DNA from 3 places in the Mesorhizobium sp. M0938 genome. Region 2 is predicted to be linked to each of the others. Evidence: predicted binding sites of a transcription regulator. Region 2 holds the regulator's gene; each other region holds the start of a gene.
The links. Region 2 encodes LexA, which represses DNA repair genes until DNA is damaged. Its sites were predicted from a motif close to TGTTCNNNNTGTGTTCNG; they were not measured.
Positions count from the first base shown of each region.

Region 1: NKH73_RS01680 (DNA recombination protein RmuC) is a predicted target of LexA. The motif match lies at 2,014-2,031, and genes of this name have one in related genera.
Region 3: recA (recombinase RecA) is a predicted target of LexA. The motif match lies at 1,910-1,927, and genes of this name have one in related genera.

Region 1 is NZ_JAMYNS010000001.1:344,989-350,938, forward strand. It holds gene NKH73_RS01665 (GNAT family N-acetyltransferase) at 1-472, opposite strand, end outside; gene fmt (methionyl-tRNA formyltransferase) at 469-1,404, opposite strand; gene def (peptide deformylase) at 1,414-1,959, opposite strand; gene NKH73_RS01680 (DNA recombination protein RmuC) at 2,064-3,338, shown strand; gene NKH73_RS01685 (GFA family protein) at 3,343-3,747, opposite strand; gene NKH73_RS01690 (cation diffusion facilitator family transporter) at 3,911-4,876, opposite strand; gene NKH73_RS01695 (transglutaminase-like domain-containing protein) at 4,983-5,792, opposite strand.
Region 2 is NZ_JAMYNS010000004.1:14,839-20,788, forward strand. It holds gene NKH73_RS07710 (ComEC/Rec2 family competence protein) at 1-2,416, shown strand, start outside; gene lexA (transcriptional repressor LexA) at 2,410-3,162, opposite strand; gene NKH73_RS07720 (molybdopterin molybdotransferase MoeA) at 3,267-4,472, opposite strand; gene moaC (cyclic pyranopterin monophosphate synthase MoaC) at 4,472-4,969, opposite strand; gene trpC (indole-3-glycerol phosphate synthase TrpC) at 4,972-5,784, opposite strand; gene trpD (anthranilate phosphoribosyltransferase) at 5,789-5,950, opposite strand, start outside.
Region 3 is NZ_JAMYNS010000010.1:161,969-167,918, forward strand. It holds gene alaS (alanine--tRNA ligase) at 1-409, opposite strand, end outside; gene recA (recombinase RecA) at 689-1,786, opposite strand; gene NKH73_RS19390 (PfkB family carbohydrate kinase) at 2,063-3,037, shown strand; gene NKH73_RS19395 (TfoX/Sxy family protein) at 3,007-3,330, opposite strand; gene NKH73_RS19400 (GFA family protein) at 3,421-3,918, shown strand; gene sufA (Fe-S cluster assembly scaffold SufA) at 4,045-4,425, opposite strand; gene NKH73_RS19410 (SUF system Fe-S cluster assembly protein) at 4,518-4,910, opposite strand; gene NKH73_RS19415 (cysteine desulfurase) at 4,916-5,950, opposite strand, start outside.

The sequences.
Region 1 (5,950 bases), on a different contig from region 2:
CCAGCTTGCCGGTCTCAGGCGCCTCGCCCCAGGCAAGTGCCTGCAATGCGTCGCCCTGGTATTCGCTTTCGAATTTTTCAGCGCGTGCGTGGCTGTAGCCGAAACGGCTGTAATAGGCGGGATCGCCAAGCACCACCGCCAGCAGTTCGCCGGCGTCCTTCAGACGGATATGTGCCTCGCGGACCAGCGCGCCGCCAATGCCGGTGCCATGGAATGACGGCTCGACCGCCAAAGGCGCCAGCGCCACCGCCGGAAAGCTCTTGCCGCCTTTCTGGACGAAAAGCCTGGAAAACAGGATGTGGCCGACCACCTGTCCATCTTCGTCCGCCACCAGTTCGACGACGGCATCGCCGCCGGTGACCAGCGCGTCGACCAATCCGGCCTCCGCCTGCTGGCCGAATGCATGTTCTTCGACGAGGCGGATCGCCTCACGGTCCCGCGGCGTCGCCGCGCGTATCGACATCATGCTCATGAGAATTTCATTCCTTTTTCGAGCTTGGCCCCGCGCAAAAACTCCTGCGCGGCAATGGGCCTGCCGCCCGCACGTTGAACTTCGACCAGCCTGATCGCGCCTGACCCGCAGGCGACCGTCAGCCGGTCGTCGAGAATTCCTCCCGGCTCGCCGGCGCCTTGCGAAAGCGTCGAGCGAATGAGTTTCAGCCGTTCCAGCCGGCCGCCGATTTCGATCTCGCACCATGCGCCAGGAAAGGGCGACAGACCGCGAATATGATCGTGGACTTCGCCGGCAGGCCGCGTCCAGTCCACGCGCGTCTCCGCTTTATCGATCTTTTTGGCATAGGTCACCCCCACCGTCGCTTGCGTGGTAAATGTCAGGGCATCCCTTTCCAGCCGTGCCAACGCTTCCGTCATCAGCGCAGCACCAATGAACATCAATCGATCGTGCAGATCGCCGGCCGTCATATCGGGGTCGATGGCGCATTTTTCAACCATGGCCACCGGGCCGGTGTCGAGGCCTTCTTCCATACGCATCACCATCATGCCGGTTTCCGTATCGCCAGCCATGACGGCGCGCTGGATGGGGGCAGCGCCGCGCCAGCGCGGCAACAGCGATGCGTGGCCATTGAGGCAGCCGAGCCGCGGCGCTTCGAGAATGGGTTTGGGCAACAGCAATCCATAGGCGACGACCACGGCGACGTCTGCCCGCAAGGCGCGGAACGCCTGCTGCTCGGCTTCGCTTTTCAGCGACACCGGCGTCCGCACCTCGATGCCCAACCGCTCCGCCTCGCGCTGCACCGGCGACGGCGTCAGTTCCAGCCCTCGGCGACCGGCGGCGCGCGGCGGCTGGGTGTAGACGGCTTCTATCTCATGCCCGGCTTCCGCGATCGCCCGCAGCGTCGGCACCGAGAATTCAGGCGTACCCATGAAGATGACGCGCAGGGGCATTTTTGAGCCCTATCCCACCAGCTTGCCTGGCGCCTTGTTGCCCGACGTCTTGTCCCTGGCGAGCTTCTTGAACTTCTTCACCACCATGTCGCGCTTCAGCTTCGAAATGTGGTCGATGAACAGAACGCCGTTGAGATGGTCGATCTCATGCTGCAGGCAGGTCGCCATCAGGCCTTCGGCCTCGATCTCTTGCAGCTTACCGTCGCGGTCGAGATATTTCACGCGCACGGCGGCGGGGCGCTCGACCTCGGCATAGTAATCCGGGATCGACAGGCAACCCTCCTCATAGACCGAGCGCTGATCGGCGCTGTCGAGGATCTCGGGATTGATGAAGACATGCGGCGCCGGCGTCTCGTCCTCCTTGGCGAGGTCGATCACCAGCATGCGCAGCGGTTCGCCGACCTGGATCGCCGCCAGACCGATGCCGGGCGCATCATACATTGTCTCCAGCATGTCGTCGGCGAGTTTGCGCAAAGCACCGTCGACGCGCTCGACCGGTTTCGAAACCTGGCGCAGGACGGGATCGGGAAGGATGATGAGAGGCTTGATCGACATGGCGTCTCACCTAAGACGTCGCACGGAAAGCGTCAACCGGGGCGTTTGAAGCGCCGTTCACGTTTTGATCTGTGCCATCAGGCCGAATCATCTATGCTACCCATATGAACGAGTTGACCACCATCCTATCCGAACCGATCGCTCGGCTCGGCGCCACCACGATCACGCTCGGCCACGCACTGGCATTCGGCGCGATCCTGCTCCTGGGCCTGTTCGTGGCGCTGGTCGTCGCGCTGTGGCGGTCGGCCAAGGCGCGTGCGGTGGCTGCCGCCGAAGCCGCCGACCATGCCCGCGACGCCGAGGCGCGGATGGCTGGCATCCTGCAAAGCCAGGCCGAGATGCAGGGCCGCATGGGCGCCATCGCCGAAGTGTTCGGGGCGCGGCAGGCCGAACTCACACAGTCGATCGGCCAACGTCTCGACGCGATGACCGGCCGTCTCGGCCAGACCATGACCGAGCAGACGAAATCGACGCATGAAAGCCTCGCCAAATTGCAGGAACGGCTGGCGGTCATCGATACGGCGCAGGGCAACATCCAGTCGCTGGCCGTCCAGGTCGTTCAGCTTCAGGCGATCCTCTCCAACAAGCAGACGCGCGGTGCCTTTGGCCAGTCGCGCATGGAAGCGATCGTCGCCGACGGCCTGCCGCACGGTGCCTATGAATTCCAGGCGACCTTGTCGAACGGCAGCCGGCCCGACTGCTTGGTGAAGATGCCGAACGGCGCGCCGGCGCTTGCCGTCGACGCCAAGTTTCCGCTGGAAGCCTGGAACGCCATCCGTGCCGCCGAAGGCGTCGATTTGCAGAAGGCCGCAGCGCAAGCGTTTCGGCGCGACATCGAGGTGCATGTCCGCGATATATCGGAAAAATACCTGATCCAGGGCGAGACGCAGGACACCGCCTTCATGTTCGTGCCGTCGGAATCGGTGTTCGCCGAAATCCATGAGAATTTCGAGGGGATCGTCCACAAGGCGCACCGGGCCCGCATCGTTATCGTCTCGCCGTCGCTGCTGATGCTGTCTATCCAGGTCATCCAGGCGATCCTGAAGGACGCACGCATGCGCGAACAGGCGCATCTGATCCAGGGCGAAGTCATCCGGCTGATGGAGGATGTTTCGCGTCTCGACGAGCGGGTGCGCAAGCTGCAGAGTCATTTCGGCCAGTCTGCCAAGGATATCGACGAGATCCTCGTCTCGACGTCGAAGGTGACCAAGCGCGGCCAGAAGATCGAAGCGCTGGAGTTCGGCGCGCAGCCGGCGGAGGGCGAGGCCGGACCAGCCGCGACGACCCATGGGGCCGGCGCGAAGGCCGAAGCGGGTGGGCGCGTCGCCGACTCCAAGACCGGCCAGCTGAGGCTAAGGGTCGTCGAAGGCGACGACTGAAAGGCTACTGCTCCTCGACGATCGTCGTGCCTTCGAATTCCGGCAGCCAGCGCAGCGCCGAGCGGTGCCAGATCTGTTTTCTCGGGATCAGTTCATCGCGCTGCCGCGCCGTGCCAACCCTGATGCCGTAGACTTTCGGCCCGTCGCCGACCGACGTGGCGTAGAGATGCGAACCGCACTCGCCGCAAAAACCCTGGGCGCGCCTGGCGCCGCTCGGTGCGGTCTTGATGTAGATCTTCGGCGTGCCCTTGGTGATCCGGTAGTGATCCTCCGGCGCCGGCACGGTCACTCGAAATGCCGTTCCGGTCAGTTTCTGGCAATCGGTGCAGTGACAGATACTGGTCTTTTCCGGATCGACCTCGGCCTCGTAAGTGATGGCGCCGCAATGGCACCCACCGTCGATTTTCATCTTTGTTCCTCCCGAAATCCGTTCAGCATCTCAGATCGCCGTGCATTTGGACGCACATAGTACACTCCAACACTTAGAATCCACGCATCGCGCTTTCCGAAAATTCCGATTTTTCGGGCCGATGCGGTGGCATGGCAAGTGCGCCAGGCGAACGCCAAGCCGGCTAGTCCGGCGCATCTTTAGACGCTGCTTCGATCACCTTGCGCCGCTGCTCCCACATCCCGGTCGTCTGCGGCTTGACGAACAGCCGCTTGATCTCCGGCACCTCTGCTTTCAGCCGCGCCTCAATGCGTTCGACGCAAGCCTCGATCGCGGGCGCCGACAAATGGTCCTCGAACTCGATGCTCAAGCCGGCGACGATCTCCCGAGGACCCATATGGATGGTCAGCACGCCGTTGGCCCGCTGCACCGCCGGATCCTCCTGGGCGATCGTCAGCACTTGCTTCTGCGTCTCGAGCGAGGCCGGTTCGCCCATCAGCAGGCTCTTGCTTTCGCGCGCCAGGAAGATCGCCGTCCCTGCCAGAATCAGCGCAATGCCGATCGACGCCGCTCCGTCGAGTTGCGGCATCTCCAGCACCTCCGCCGCCAATATACCGGCGAAAGCGACGATCAGGCCGAGAAGGGCGGCGCTGTCCTCAAACAGTACAGTGTAAACGCTGGGATCCTTGCTGAGCTGCACCGCCTCGATCCAGCCGAGCCCGCCTTTCTCTCGGCGGAACTCCCTCAGCGCCACCCACCAGGAACTGCCTTCGAAAAGGAAAGACAGGCCGAGGACGATGTAGTTCACCTTGGCATTGACGACCGGCTCCGGCGCCATGATGTGCATCACGCCCTCGTAGAACGACACGCCGGCGCCGAGCGCAAAGACGAGAAGAGCGACAATGAAGCTCCAGAAATAGAGCTCGCGTCCGTGGCCGAGCGGATGTGTGCGATCGGGCGGGCGGGCGGCGCGGTGCAGGCCGAAGAGCAGCAGGCCGCCATTGCCGGTGTCGACCAGCGAGTGCACGCCCTCCGACAGCATCGCCGAACTGCCGGTGAAGAAGGCGGCCGCGAACTTGGTCAGCGCGATCGCGAGATTGCCGGCGAGCGCCGCGTAGATGACCCTTTTCGATCCGCCATGCGCCGCCATGGTGTGCTGCCCCGTTCGATGTTCGCAGCTTAACGGCGCACCTGCCGAAGCTCCATAAGCATTCACAACGCGCGAACCATCCGGTCGTTCAAAGGATTCGCCGACGCTATCCGATGATCTCTTCCGTCCAGACCTTGAAACCGGCCAGCGTGCCCGGCCCGAAAATATGGGTCAGCGGCACATCGGCTGCATCGCGGCCGGAGGCGATCAGGATGCGACCTATGCGCGGCTCATTGTTGCGCGGATCGAAAGCATGCCAGCGACCGCCTAGATAGACCTCCATCCAGGCAGCGAAATCCATGTCCGACCATGGTTTCGGCAGGCCGATGTCGCTGATGTAGCCGGTGCAGTAGCGCGTCGGAATGTTCAGCGCGCGGCAGAAGGCGACGGCGAGATGGGCAAAATCGCGGCAGACGCCGCTTTGCTCACGATAGGCCTCGGCTGCCGTGCGCGTCGGCCGCGCATTGCCGTAATTGAAGATGATGTGGTTGTGGACGAAGTCGCAGACCGCCTGCACGCGTGGGATGCCGAGCGATGTGTGGCCGAACAGCCGCCATGCCTCGTTCGCCAGGACGTCGCTCTCGCAATAGCGGCTCGGCAGCAGGAACAGCAATGTTTCCGACGGCAGGTCGCGCACCTCGTGCTGCCACGCCACCAGCTCGCCCATTTCGAAAGTTCCCGGATCGCGGATCACCGCGTCCGTGCCGAAGGTGAAGCGACCCGGCGGGGCAACAAGACGGTTGCACCAATTGCCGAAACTGTCGCGGTAGCTCTCGATCGGCACCGGTGGGTTCGAGGTCAGGAAATCCGGCCGCTCGAGATCGGAAGCGCGAGAATAGTGGACGTTAAGCATCGCGATCAGCGGCGTTTCCTGCGGAAAGTCGAAGCTCATCTCGCAGCCGATGTGGATTCGCATTGTCGTCCTGACCGGCCTGCCGGATCATCACCCGGCGAAGGCGCGGGCTGTTGCTGCAGTGCAAAAAGATAATTGCACGGACCAACGCTGTTTACGAGCGAATTAGAAGCCGGTTGATGGCCGCCGGCCGGCACCGGCGCCAGATTATGCCTCTTGCG
Region 2 (5,950 bases):
GGTCGCAAGCGTCAGCGAACGATCGCTGTTTGCCGACGTTCCTCACGCCGAGCCGCTACCCGTTTCGTTGCCTGGGTCGCACCCGGGCATCCAGCCTCTTTCGCCAGGCCGCTCCGCGCCAATACCCAGTCCAACACCCGGGCCTGTCGTTGGCTTCCGCCGACAGTTCCGTCGCCTCGCACCATCCGCTGTCCGCAACAGCGTTGTTTCGGCGGCCGGCATGGAACTCGACCGCGGCGTCGCCTTCCTGCTGGTGCCGGTTTTCCTGGCATCCGGCGTGATCGTCTATTTTTCGCTTGCCGTGGAACCGGGCTTTCCCCAACCCATCGCCGTCGTGGTCCTCACGGCATTGTGTGCAGCGGTCACGCGGTCATGGCGCAAAACGCATTTGTGTTTCATGGCAGCGTTGCTGTGCGCACTCGGTGTGCTCGCCGCCAAGGTTGAAACCTGGCGCGCGGGAACGCAGATGCTAGGTTCGGTAATCCAGACCCAGCTCACCGGCCGCGTCGTCAGGCTCGACCAGATGGCGAACGGCCGGATCAGGCTGACCATCGACGTGATATCGACCGCCCGGCCGACACTGCGTTATGCACCGGAACGGGTCAGGGTTTCGGCACGCAAAACTCCCGCTGAGATGACCGCAGGCTCGGTGGTGGCCGGCTATGTGAGGCTTCTGCCTCCGACTGGCCCGGTTAGGCCGGACAGCTATGACTTCTCCTTTGACAGCTATTTCGCCGGTATTGGCGCTAGCGGCTTTTTCCTTGGCAATCCGAAGATCGTCGCTTCCGAGGATGCACCGTTAGCCACGCGCCTTTCCGCCTCGATCGAAAAGGCGCGCGAAAGCATCGCCGACCATATCAGGGACAGCATCGGTGGCGCCGAGGGGGAGATTGCCGCAGCGCTGATCGTCGGCGTGCGTGCCGGCATCCCCGAAGAGATCAACGAATCGATGCGGCGCACCGGCATCTATCACATCATCTCCATTTCCGGCCTGCACATGGCGCTTGTCGCCGGCACCATCATGGGATTGCTGCGCGGCGCCTTTGCGCTGTTCCCCGATTTTTCGTCGCGCAGGCCGGTCAAAAAATATGCGGCCGGCGCCGCACTCGTTTCCATAGCTGCCTATCTGATTTTTTCCGGTGTCGTGGTCGCGGCTGAGCGCAGCTTCATCATGTTGGCGGTGATGCTTGTCGCCGTGCTGTTCGATCGGGCCGCACTCACCATGCGCAATCTGACGATTTCAGCGATCGCCGTCATCGTCGTGTCGCCGCACGAGGTGGTCGGCCCCAGCTTCCAGATGTCCTTCGCCGCGACCGCAGCCCTCGTAGGCGCCTATGCAGGCTGGTCGGACTATCGTGCCGACAAGGCCGAGGCGCCGCCGCAGCGACGGTCACCGGTCGCTTTCGTCACGCGGAAACTCCTCGCTGGGACAGGTGCAATCGCAATGACCTCCATCATTGCCGGCAGCGCCACCGCGCTTTTCGCCATCTGGCACTTCCAGCGCGTCTCGCCGCTCAGCCTGTTCGCCAATCTGGCCGTCATGCCGATCGTCACGGTCGTCATGTTCCTGGCCGTCGTTAGCGCCTTGGCAATGCCTTTCGGCCTCGACGGGCCTTTCCTCTACATGATGGGCAAGGGGCTGACGGCGATGATTGCAATATCGGGATGGATCTCCGAGCGTTCGCCGGTCGATGCAGTCGGGCTGATTTCGTTGCAGTCGGTTCTGCTGGTGACGGTCGCCCTGGTCATTGCCACAATGGCGACGACATGGTTGCGGCTTGCGGCACTTCCCTTTGCGCTCGCCGGCCTGCTAACGATTTCCGAGACACGCACCCCCGACGTGCTGATCTCGGAGGACGCACATCTGGTGGCGCTGCCGATCGGCGGCGGCGAACTTGCCATCAACCGAGTGCGTTCGAACGAATTCACAACCGACAATTGGAAACATGCGCTGACCTCAGCGACCATTGTCGAGCCGGAGACATTTGAAAAAGGAGACGTGCGGTTCGACATCGCCGACCCTGCCGACCTGCCGCCGGGAGCGCCTTTTTACTGCACTGACGGCCTCTGCATCGCCCGGCATCCGTCCGGCGCCATCATCGCGCTCGCCGACGACCGCAAAACCGCGCGGCCGGCCTGTGGCTTTGCGGATTTGATCGTCATCGACGATGCCACAGCCTATTATAATCCCTGCCGCAACCCGCTGGTTCTCGTCGTCACCAAACGCCAGCTCGCTCGCATGGGCAGTGCTGCCGTCTTCTTCGATCCGCTATCAGCGACGACGCGCGCAGAAATCCGTTTTGCCGTCGATCAGCCATACAGGCCCTGGCATGAGCAGCGGAGATTTTCGCGCGAGGCGAGGGGTCTGCCGCCTTACCGCAAGCCTGAGAAACCCAAGAAAGCTGCCGTTCAGTAACGCCGGATCAACCCGACCAACTTGCCTTGCACCTTGACCCGGTCCGGCCCGAATATGCGCGTCTCATAGGCCGGATTGGCGGCTTCCAGCGCGATCGAGGCGCCTTTGCGGCGGAACCGCTTCAGGGTCGCTTCCTCCTCGTCGACCAGGGCGACAATGATCTCGCCAGGCTGGGCGGTGTCGGCGTTGCGGATGATGACCGTATCGCCGTCAAAAATGCCGGCCTCGATCATCGAATCACCTTTGACCTCCAGCGCGTAGTGCGCGCCGCCGGTGATCATGTCCGGTGGCACCGAGATCGAATGCGTCTGGTGCTGGATGGCATCGATCGGCACACCGGCAGCGATACGGCCCATCACCGGGATGGAGACGGTGGCGACAACGTCGTCGTCGTTGCCGGCCGCAGGCATGCGTGAAGGCGCCGGCTTGATCTGCCGCCCGAGGCTGCCCTGTCCATGGCTGCTCTGCCCAAGGCTGCCCTGAATGACGCTCGGCGAGAATTTGCGCGCCGCATTGAGGCCGGGCGCGATCGAATCGGGCAGGCGCAGCACCTCCAGCGCGCGAGCGCGGTTGGGCAGCCGGCGAATGAAGCCGCGCTCCTCCAGCGCCGTGATCAGCCGATGGATTCCCGACTTGGAGGCCAAGTCGAGCGCTTCCTTCATCTCGTCGAACGATGGCGGAATGCCGCTTTCCTTCAGCCGCTCGTGGATGAACATCAACAGCTCATGTTGTTTGCGTGTCAGCATCGCGACCCCCAACAGAATCAGAAAAACAAACCCAGAACAAACACTATCTGTTCCAGTTGTGTTCCGCAACTGTTTAAAGTTTAATGAATGCGTTGACGGTTTGTTCAGCGTAACATCAGCACGCTGCAGGCGGCGCCTGTCGCGGCTGGGGGTGCAAATGGCTCACGCACGATCAGCCCGTTCGCGTCGGCCAGCATCCTGAGCATCGAGGAATCCTGGATGCCGAACGGCGTCGCCGTTAGCGTGCCGGCGTCTTCCTTCACCACCGCGCGTACATAGTCCTGCCTGAGATCGTTGGCCGGAATGGCGGCGCCGAGCCGCGCCTGACGCATGTCCTGCCGGTAGGCGCGGCCGCCGAGCCGCGCAAGCAACGGCTTCAGGAAAAGCTGTGTGCAGACCAGGCTCGCCACTGGATTGCCAGGCAGGCCGATGCAGCGGATGTCGCCCAGCCGGCCGAACATCAGCGGTTTGCCCGGTCGCATGGCGATCTTCCAGAAATCGAGCGTCATGCCTTCGCCAGTCAGCACGTCATGCACAAGGTCGTGGTCGCCGACTGAGGCGCCGCCCAGCGTGACGATGACGTCGGCTCCTGCATCGACCGCTTTTTTCACCAGCGCGGCGATCGCCTCCTTGCGGTCGGAGGCGATGCCGAGATCGAGCGCGTCGGCGCCGACCAAGCGAGCAGCGGCGGCGACGCCATAGGCATTTGACGAGATGATCTGGTCGGGGCCAGGCTCGCTGCCAGGCGGCAGCAATTCGTCGCCGGTAGCGATGATGGCGACCAGCGGCCGTTTCACCACGCTGACCTGCGGGTGGTTGGCCGACGCCGCCAGCGACAACGCCGCCGGATCAAGCAGGCGACCTTTCTCCAGCAGGACGTCGCCCTTCGAGAAATCGAGCCCGAGGCGTCGAATGTTGCGGCCTTCAACCGTCGGCGCGGTCACTTCGATGCTGCCGCCGCCGAGGTCGCGGACATTCTCCTGGATGACGATGGTATCGGCGCCTGCGGGAAGCGGCGCGCCGGTAAAGATGCGCACGGCCTGCGTCGGGCCGACTGTTCCGGCAAAGCCGCGTCCGGCCGGCGCCATGCCGATCACCGAAAGTGTTGCCGGCACTGACGCGACATCCTCGGCCCGCGCGGCATAGCCGTCCATGGCGGACGCGTTGAAGGGCGGCTGTGTGCGGAGCGCCATGAGCGGCCCCGCCAGCACGCGGTCGGCGGCGTCCATCAGGGCGATGCTTTCAGCTTGCAAGGGCGCAGCATCGTCAAGCAGACGCTCTAGCGCCTCGGCGACCGGAAGCAGCGCCATTATCGGCCTGTCCCCTGGGCGCCCGCTTTGTAGTCGCCGGATTTGCCGCCGGTCTTTTCCACCAGCCTAATGCCCGAGATCACCATGGCGCGGTCGGCCGCCTTGGCCATATCGTAAATGGTCAGGCAAGCGACCGAGACGGCAGTCAGCGCCTCCATCTCGACGCCGGTCTTACCGGTGACGCGGGCCAACGCCGTGACCTTCAGGCCGGGCAGCGTCGCGTCCGGTTCGATGTCGACGGATATCTTGGTCAACAGCAGCGGGTGGCAGAGCGGAATCAGCTCATGAGTCCTCTTGGCCGCCATGATGCCGGCGATGCGAGCCGTACCCAGCACGTCGCCTTTCTTGGCATCACCATCGAGGATCATTTTCAGCGTCTCGGGCAGCATCGAGACAAAACCCTCGGCGATCGCCGTGCGCGTCGTCTCCGCCTTGTCGCCGACATCGACCATGTTGGCCTCGCCTTTCGCGCCAAGATGGGTGAGGGCGGCCGTCATCGTCAGACGGCCTCGGCCGGCGCCTTGCCCGTCAAAAGCAGGTGCGTTGCGGCGGCCACGTCCTGTTGCCGCATCAGGCTCTCGCCGACAAGGAAGGTGTCGATGTCGCTTTTTTCCAGCCTGCGGCAGTCCTCGTGCGAGAAAATACCGCTCTCGCTGACCAGCAGGCGGTCGCCCGGCACCATCGCCGCGAGCCGCTCCGAAGTATCGAGACTGGTTTCGAACGTCCGGAGATTGCGGTTGTTGATGCCGATCAGCCGTGACGACAGTTTCAGCGCGCGTTCCGTCTCGACCTCGTCATGCACCTCGACCAGCGCGTCCATGCCGAGTTCGAAAGCCGTCGTTTCGAGCTCCCTGGCCACGGCATCATCGACGCTCGCCATGATGATCAGGATGGCATCCGCGCCCCACGCGCGGGCTTCGAACACCTGATAAGGCTCAAACAGAAAATCCTTGCGCAAAGCGGGCAGCGTCACGGCGTTACGCGCATCGGTGAGGAATTCAGGCGCACCCTGGAAGGACGGCGCGTCGGTCAGCACCGAAAGGCAGGCGGCACCACCCTTCGCATAGGCCCTGGCCAGTACCGGCGGATCGAAATCGGCGCGGATCAGACCCTTGGACGGGCTCGCCTTCTTGATCTCGGCGATCAGCGCGAAGCTGCCGGATTTGCGCTTGGCTTCAAGGGCCGCGAGAAAGCCGCGTGGCGCATCGGCGTCCTTCGCCTGCGCCTTGATCTCGGCAAGCGGCACGCGCGCCTTTGCCGCCGCGATCTCGTCGCGCTTGTAGGCCTCGATCTTGCGCAGAATGTCAGACACGGCTCTATCCGTTCGAAATCTCGACCAGCCGGTCGAGCACTTGCAGCGCGCGGCCGCTGTCGATGGCTTGCGCTGCCGTCGCCATGCCGTCGGCAAGCGTCGTTACCTTGCCCGCGACCACCAGTCCGGCGCCGGCGTTCATCAGCACCGTATCGCGAAAAGCGCC
Region 3 (5,950 bases), on a different contig from region 2:
CGGCCTCGTCATCGGTGTGATAGACGGTGACCAGCAGCTTGTCCTGCTTCAGCCCGAACTCCTTGGTGATCAGATTCCAGGCAAGCTCGATGGCGCGTTCCTTGAAATAGTCGCCGAATGAGAAATTGCCGAGCATCTCGAAGAAGGTCAGGTGGCGCGCCGTGTAGCCGACATTGTCGAGGTCGTTGTGCTTGCCGCCGGCGCGCACGCTCTTCTGGGCGGTCGTGGCACGCGAATAGGGCCGCTTTTCCAGGCCGGTGAAGACATTCTTGAACTGCACCATGCCGGCATTGGTGAACATCAGCGTCGGGTCGTTGCGCGGCACCAGCGGGCTCGACGCGACGACCTCATGACCCTCCTTGCGGAAATAGTCGAGGAATGTCGACCGGATCTCGTTCACGCCACTCATGAATAATACTGCCTTCTGGAGAGAACCGCCGGCCCGGCCGACGGTAAATGGACTCTTCGTTTTAGAAGATCGATTGGGCCTTTTAGCGATCACGCCGCAGCCTGTCCAGAAACACGGAATTGGGCCAACTTGCGGGCTTGCAGGTCATCGGCGCCACCGCTGAAACGCAAACCGCCGGCGCTAGGCCGGCGGTTTGAAACGCAACAATACAGAACTCGATTACATAAGCTGGAGGTGATGAACCGGGATTATGGCCAAACTCTGGCCACCACTGAGGCCTTACATCGCGCCAGCTTCATCCTCGAAACCATCGTCGCCGCCTTCGGAACCACCATTCTCGAGGAATTTCTCCGCGATCAGCCCGGCATTCTGCCGCAGTGCCAGTTCGATCTCGCGCGCCGTATCGGGATTGTCGCGCAGGAACAATTTGGCGTTCTCACGGCCCTGGCCGAGACGCTGCGAATTGTAGGAAAACCAGGCGCCCGACTTCTCGACCACGCCCGCCTTGACGCCGAGGTCGACCAGCTCGCCGGTCTTGGACACGCCCTCGCCATACATGATGTCGAACTCGACCACCTTGAAGGGCGGCGCCAGCTTGTTCTTGACCACCTTGACGCGGGTCTGATTGCCGACGACCTCGTCGCGGTCCTTGACCGAGCCGATGCGGCGAATGTCGAGGCGCACCGAAGCATAGAATTTCAGCGCGTTGCCGCCGGTCGTGGTCTCGGGCGAACCGAACATGACGCCGATCTTCATGCGGATCTGGTTGATGAAGATGACCATGGTGTTGGAGCGCGAGATCGAGGCGGTCAGCTTGCGCAGCGCCTGGCTCATCAGCCGGGCCTGCAGGCCGGGCAGCGAATCGCCCATCTCGCCCTCGATTTCGGCCCGCGGCGTCAGCGCCGCGACCGAATCGACCACCAGCACGTCAATGGCGCCGGAACGCACCAGCGTGTCGCAGATCTCCAGCGCCTGCTCGCCGGTATCAGGCTGCGAGATCAGGAGGTTTTCGAGATCGACGCCGAGCTTGCGGGCATAGACCGGGTCAAGCGCATGCTCGGCATCGACGAAGGCGCAGATGCCGCCCTTCTTCTGGGCTTCGGCCACCGTGTGCAGCGCCAGCGTCGTCTTGCCCGAGCTTTCCGGCCCATAGATCTCGACGATGCGGCCGCGCGGCAGACCGCCGACGCCAAGCGCGATGTCGAGACCGAGCGAGCCGGTCGGCACCGTTTCGATCTCGACGACCTGCTCGTTTGCGCCGAGCCGCATGATCGAGCCCTTGCCGAAAGCACGCTCGATTTGCGACAGCGCCGCATCCAGAGCCTTTGATTTGTCCACTGCCTTGTCCTCTACAAGCCGCAAAGAATTCTGAGCCATGATACATCACCCCTTGGTCGTCAATGAAGGCCGGACAATCCGTAATCCTTCTTAATTTGTACCTTATTTGTTCTTGTTTGGCAAGAGGCATCAAATAGCTGAAAAACAAACGATATCCGTATTTGTTCTTTTTTTGTTTCGCATTTTTCGGCTCGGATGTATCCCGCACCCTCTGCGGGATCGTGCTGCCATCTTCCGAATCGCGCCGTAGGTTGCCGGGTTGCGCCGGACAACCTAGTCTCCACCCGAGCAATCAGCAAAGGTCATCTCGCCGGCATGATGAAGTCGCCGACAATCCTGGCCGTAGGCGGCGCCTATGTAGACCGACGAGGCCAGGTCCCGGGCGCCTTCGTGCCGGCGGCGTCAAATCCCGGCACGATGCGCGAGGATGTCGGCGGCGCCGTCTTCAATGCCTTGCGCAGCGCCGTGCGCCGCGGCATTTCAGGCTCGCTGCTTTCGGTGCGCGGCGGCGATGTTCTGGCCGACACGGTTTCGCGCGCCATCCATGCCGCCGGCATTGCCGATCTGTCCGCGGTGTTCCTCGATCGCGCGACGCCGAGCAACACGATGCTGGTCGACGGCGACGGCGCGCTGATCATCGGCCTTGCCGACATGGCGCTTTATGACCTGGCGCTTGCCAAGCAGATCCGCCGCGCCAAGGTGCGCGAGGCGATCGGCACTGCCGATGCGGTCCTGTGCGACGCAAACCTGCCGTCGACGGCGTTGGAGCGGCTGGTAGCGCTTGCCGCCGGCAAGCCGGTCTTCGCCCTCGCCGTCTCACCTGATAAGGCGGGGCGGCTCGCGCCGATGCTCGGCAGTCTGGCGATGGTCTTCATGAACCTGCGCGAGGCCGTCGCACTCGCCGATGTCGATACCGGCGCCGCGGCGCAAGATATCGTCGACGGCCTGAGGCGTGCGGGCCTCAGAGGCGGCGTGGTGACGGCAGATGACGGCCCGGTGCTGGGTTTCGACGAAGCCGGCGCCTTTTCGATCCTGCCGCCAGGAAAGATCGCGGACGGCGCCGCCGACGCGCTGGCGGGTGCAACGGTGGCTGCCCTGCTCAACGGCCTGATACTGCGCGCAGCACTGCGCGAAGGCGTTGCCGCGGCGATGCTTGCCATCGAGGGTACGGGGCTTGCGCCGGCTTTCACGGCTGCGAGTTTTGCCGACGCGCTGACGCTTGTGCCCAAGGCGCGGGAAATTGCCAGCGGGGAGGCAACCTATTTGCCGGCCCGCAGCCCTGCCTCATAGGCCCGGCGCGCCCAGACCGCCATCTCGTCCGGATCATCGAAAGCACTGTCGGGAATGCTCCAATACGGCATCGAGACCAGCTTGCCATGCCTCGAGCCGGTATAAGCCCATTGCCGGCAGCCGGCCGCTTCGAATCCCGGCGCACTTTCCGCGTCGGCTTTCAGCAACATCTCGCCGCGCAGCACGATCGCAACGATGACGCCGTCGAAATAAATGCCCTTGCCGCCGAACAGTTTTCGTATGCTGACCGGGCCAAGCCCTTCGAAAAGCTCGGCGATGCGTTCATTGTCCATGCGTCGATCATGTCACCCGGATTTCCCCTTGTCATCGCCGCAACCGGCACCATCCTGACAAGTTGAAACCAATTTCGTCGGAGTTTTGTCATGCCGCTTCTGCTCAAAGGATCCTGCCGGTGCAATGCCGTCCGCTTCGAGGTGGAAAGCCACACGCCGGTGCCGTTCATGCTGTGCTACTGCTCGATCTGCCGCAAGCAGCAGGGCGGCGGTGGCTTTGCCATCAATCTCGGCGCCGATTTCGACACGCTGAAAATCAAGGGCAAGCGCAATCTTGGCGTCTATCAAGCCGAAATCGAGGACGATGAGCATCCGCAATGCGAGATCTCGTCAGGCGAGCGGAATTTCTGCCGGAAATGCGGATCGGCGCTGTGGCTCTACGATCCGACCTGGCCGGAGCTGGTACATCCCTTCGCCTCGGCGATCGACAGCGACCTGCCGAAACCGCCGGAGAAGGTGCACCTCATGCTGAAATACAAGGCGAACTGGGTCGAGCCCGAGATCGGCGAGAGCGACAAGGTTTTCGATGTCTATCCGGAAGAATCGATCGCCGGATGGCACAAACGAACGGAGATGTGGGTGGATTAGCATTTCTTCGCCCCGGAGAAGATGCCGGCAGGCAGATGAGGAGCGGCGCTAACTTGGAGAGGCTGGCGCTGCCCCTCATCCGGCCCTTCGGGCCACCTTCTCCCCGTAAACGGGGTGAAGGAAAGCTCAAGCCGAAGCGCGCGCCTCGGCCAAGGCCTTGAGGTCGGCCGGCTTCAATTCGACCGATTCGCCGCAGCCGCAGGCCGAGCTCTGGTTCGGGTTGCGGAAGGTGAAGCCGGTGCGCAGCGTCGTCTGCTCGAAATCCATCTCGGTGCCGAACAGGAAAAGCGCTGCCTCGGGCGCGACATAGACATGGGCGCCATCGCGCTCGATATGATCGTCCTTGGTGTTGGGTTCGGTCACCAGATCGACCGTATATTCCATGCCGGCGCAGCCGCCCTTCTTGATGCCAAGGCGAATGCCATGCGCATTCTCGCGGGTTGCAACGATCTCGCGAACCCGGTCAGCGGCCTTTTCGGTCATCGTGATGACGGCGAAGCGTCCCATCTTTTCTTTCTCCATTGCATGCAGGTTCAAGGCCTGCCGAATGATTCCTCACCTAAAATGGTGAAATTTTCTGCCTGGCGCAAGTACACCCATCAATACCAGCCCACCGCCACCTGCGCCTCTTCCGACATGCGATCGGGCGACCAGGGCGGATCGAAAGTCATGTTGACCTCGACGCCGGACACGCCTTCAACGGCGCCGACGGCGTTTTCGACCCAGCCCGGCATTTCGCCGGCCACCGGGCAGCCGGGCGCGGTCAGCGTCATGTCGATCTTGACCGAGCGGTCGTCCTCGATGTCGATCTTGTAGATCAGGCCGAGCTCGTAGATGTCGGCCGGGATTTCCGGATCATAAACCGTCTTCAACGCCGAGACGATGTCGTCGGTCAGCCGCGCCAATTCGTCGGCGGGAATGGACGAGGCGGAAACCAGCTCATTGGTTGCCGTTTCCGAAGTGGTCTCAGCGGCGCGGCCTGCATCATCCATGATCGTCACCCGAAAAACTTTCGCGCTTTTTCGAGCGCATCTGCCAAAGCGTCGACTTCGGCCCTGGTATTATACATGCCGAACGATGCCCTGCATGTGGAGGTTACGCCGAAGCGTTTCAACAGCGGCTGGGCGCAATGCGTGCCGGCGCGGACGGCAACGCCCTGCCGATCGATCACCATCGACACGTCGTGGGCATGAATGCCCTGCAACTCGAAGGAGATGATGGCGCCCTTATCCGGCGCGTCGCCGAAGATGCGCAGCGAATTGATGGCCCGCAGCCGCTGATGGGCATAATCCTTCAAATCGGCCTCGTGGGCGGCGATGCGCTCGCGGCCGATCTTTTCCATGTATTCCAGCGCAGCGCCGAGCCCGATCGCCTGGACGATCGGCGGCGTGCCGGCCTCGAAGCGGTGCGGCGGATCGTTGTAGGTGACGATGTCTTCAGTCACCTCCTCGATCATCTCGCCGCCGCCCATGAACGGGCGCATGCGCTCCAGCATATCCTTCTTGCCATAGAGCACGCCGATGCCCGAGGGACCGTAGACCTTGTGGCCGGTGAAGACGAAGAAATCGCAGTCGAGATCCTGGACGTCGATCGGCATATGCACGGCGCTCTGGCTGCCGTCGACCAGCACCGGAATGCCGCGCGCATGCGCGATACGGACGATCTCCTTGATCGGCGTCACCGTGCCCAGCGCATTCGACATGTGCGTGATGGCGACGAGCTTGGTGCGATCAGTTAGCCGCTTCTCGAACTCCTCGATGTGGAAGACGCCGAGATCGTCGACCGGCACCCAGACCAGCCTGGCGCCCTGGCGCTCGCGGATGAAATGCCACGGCACGATGTTGGAATGGTGCTCCATGATCGAAAGGACGATTTCGTCGCCCTCGCCGATGTTGGGCATGCCATAGCCGTAGGCGACCGTGTTGATCGCTGCGGTGGTGTTCGAGGTGAAGACGATGTTGTCGGTGCTCGGCGCGTTGAGAAATCTCTGTACTATCTTCCGCGCGTTCTCATAGGCATCGGTCGCGGCATT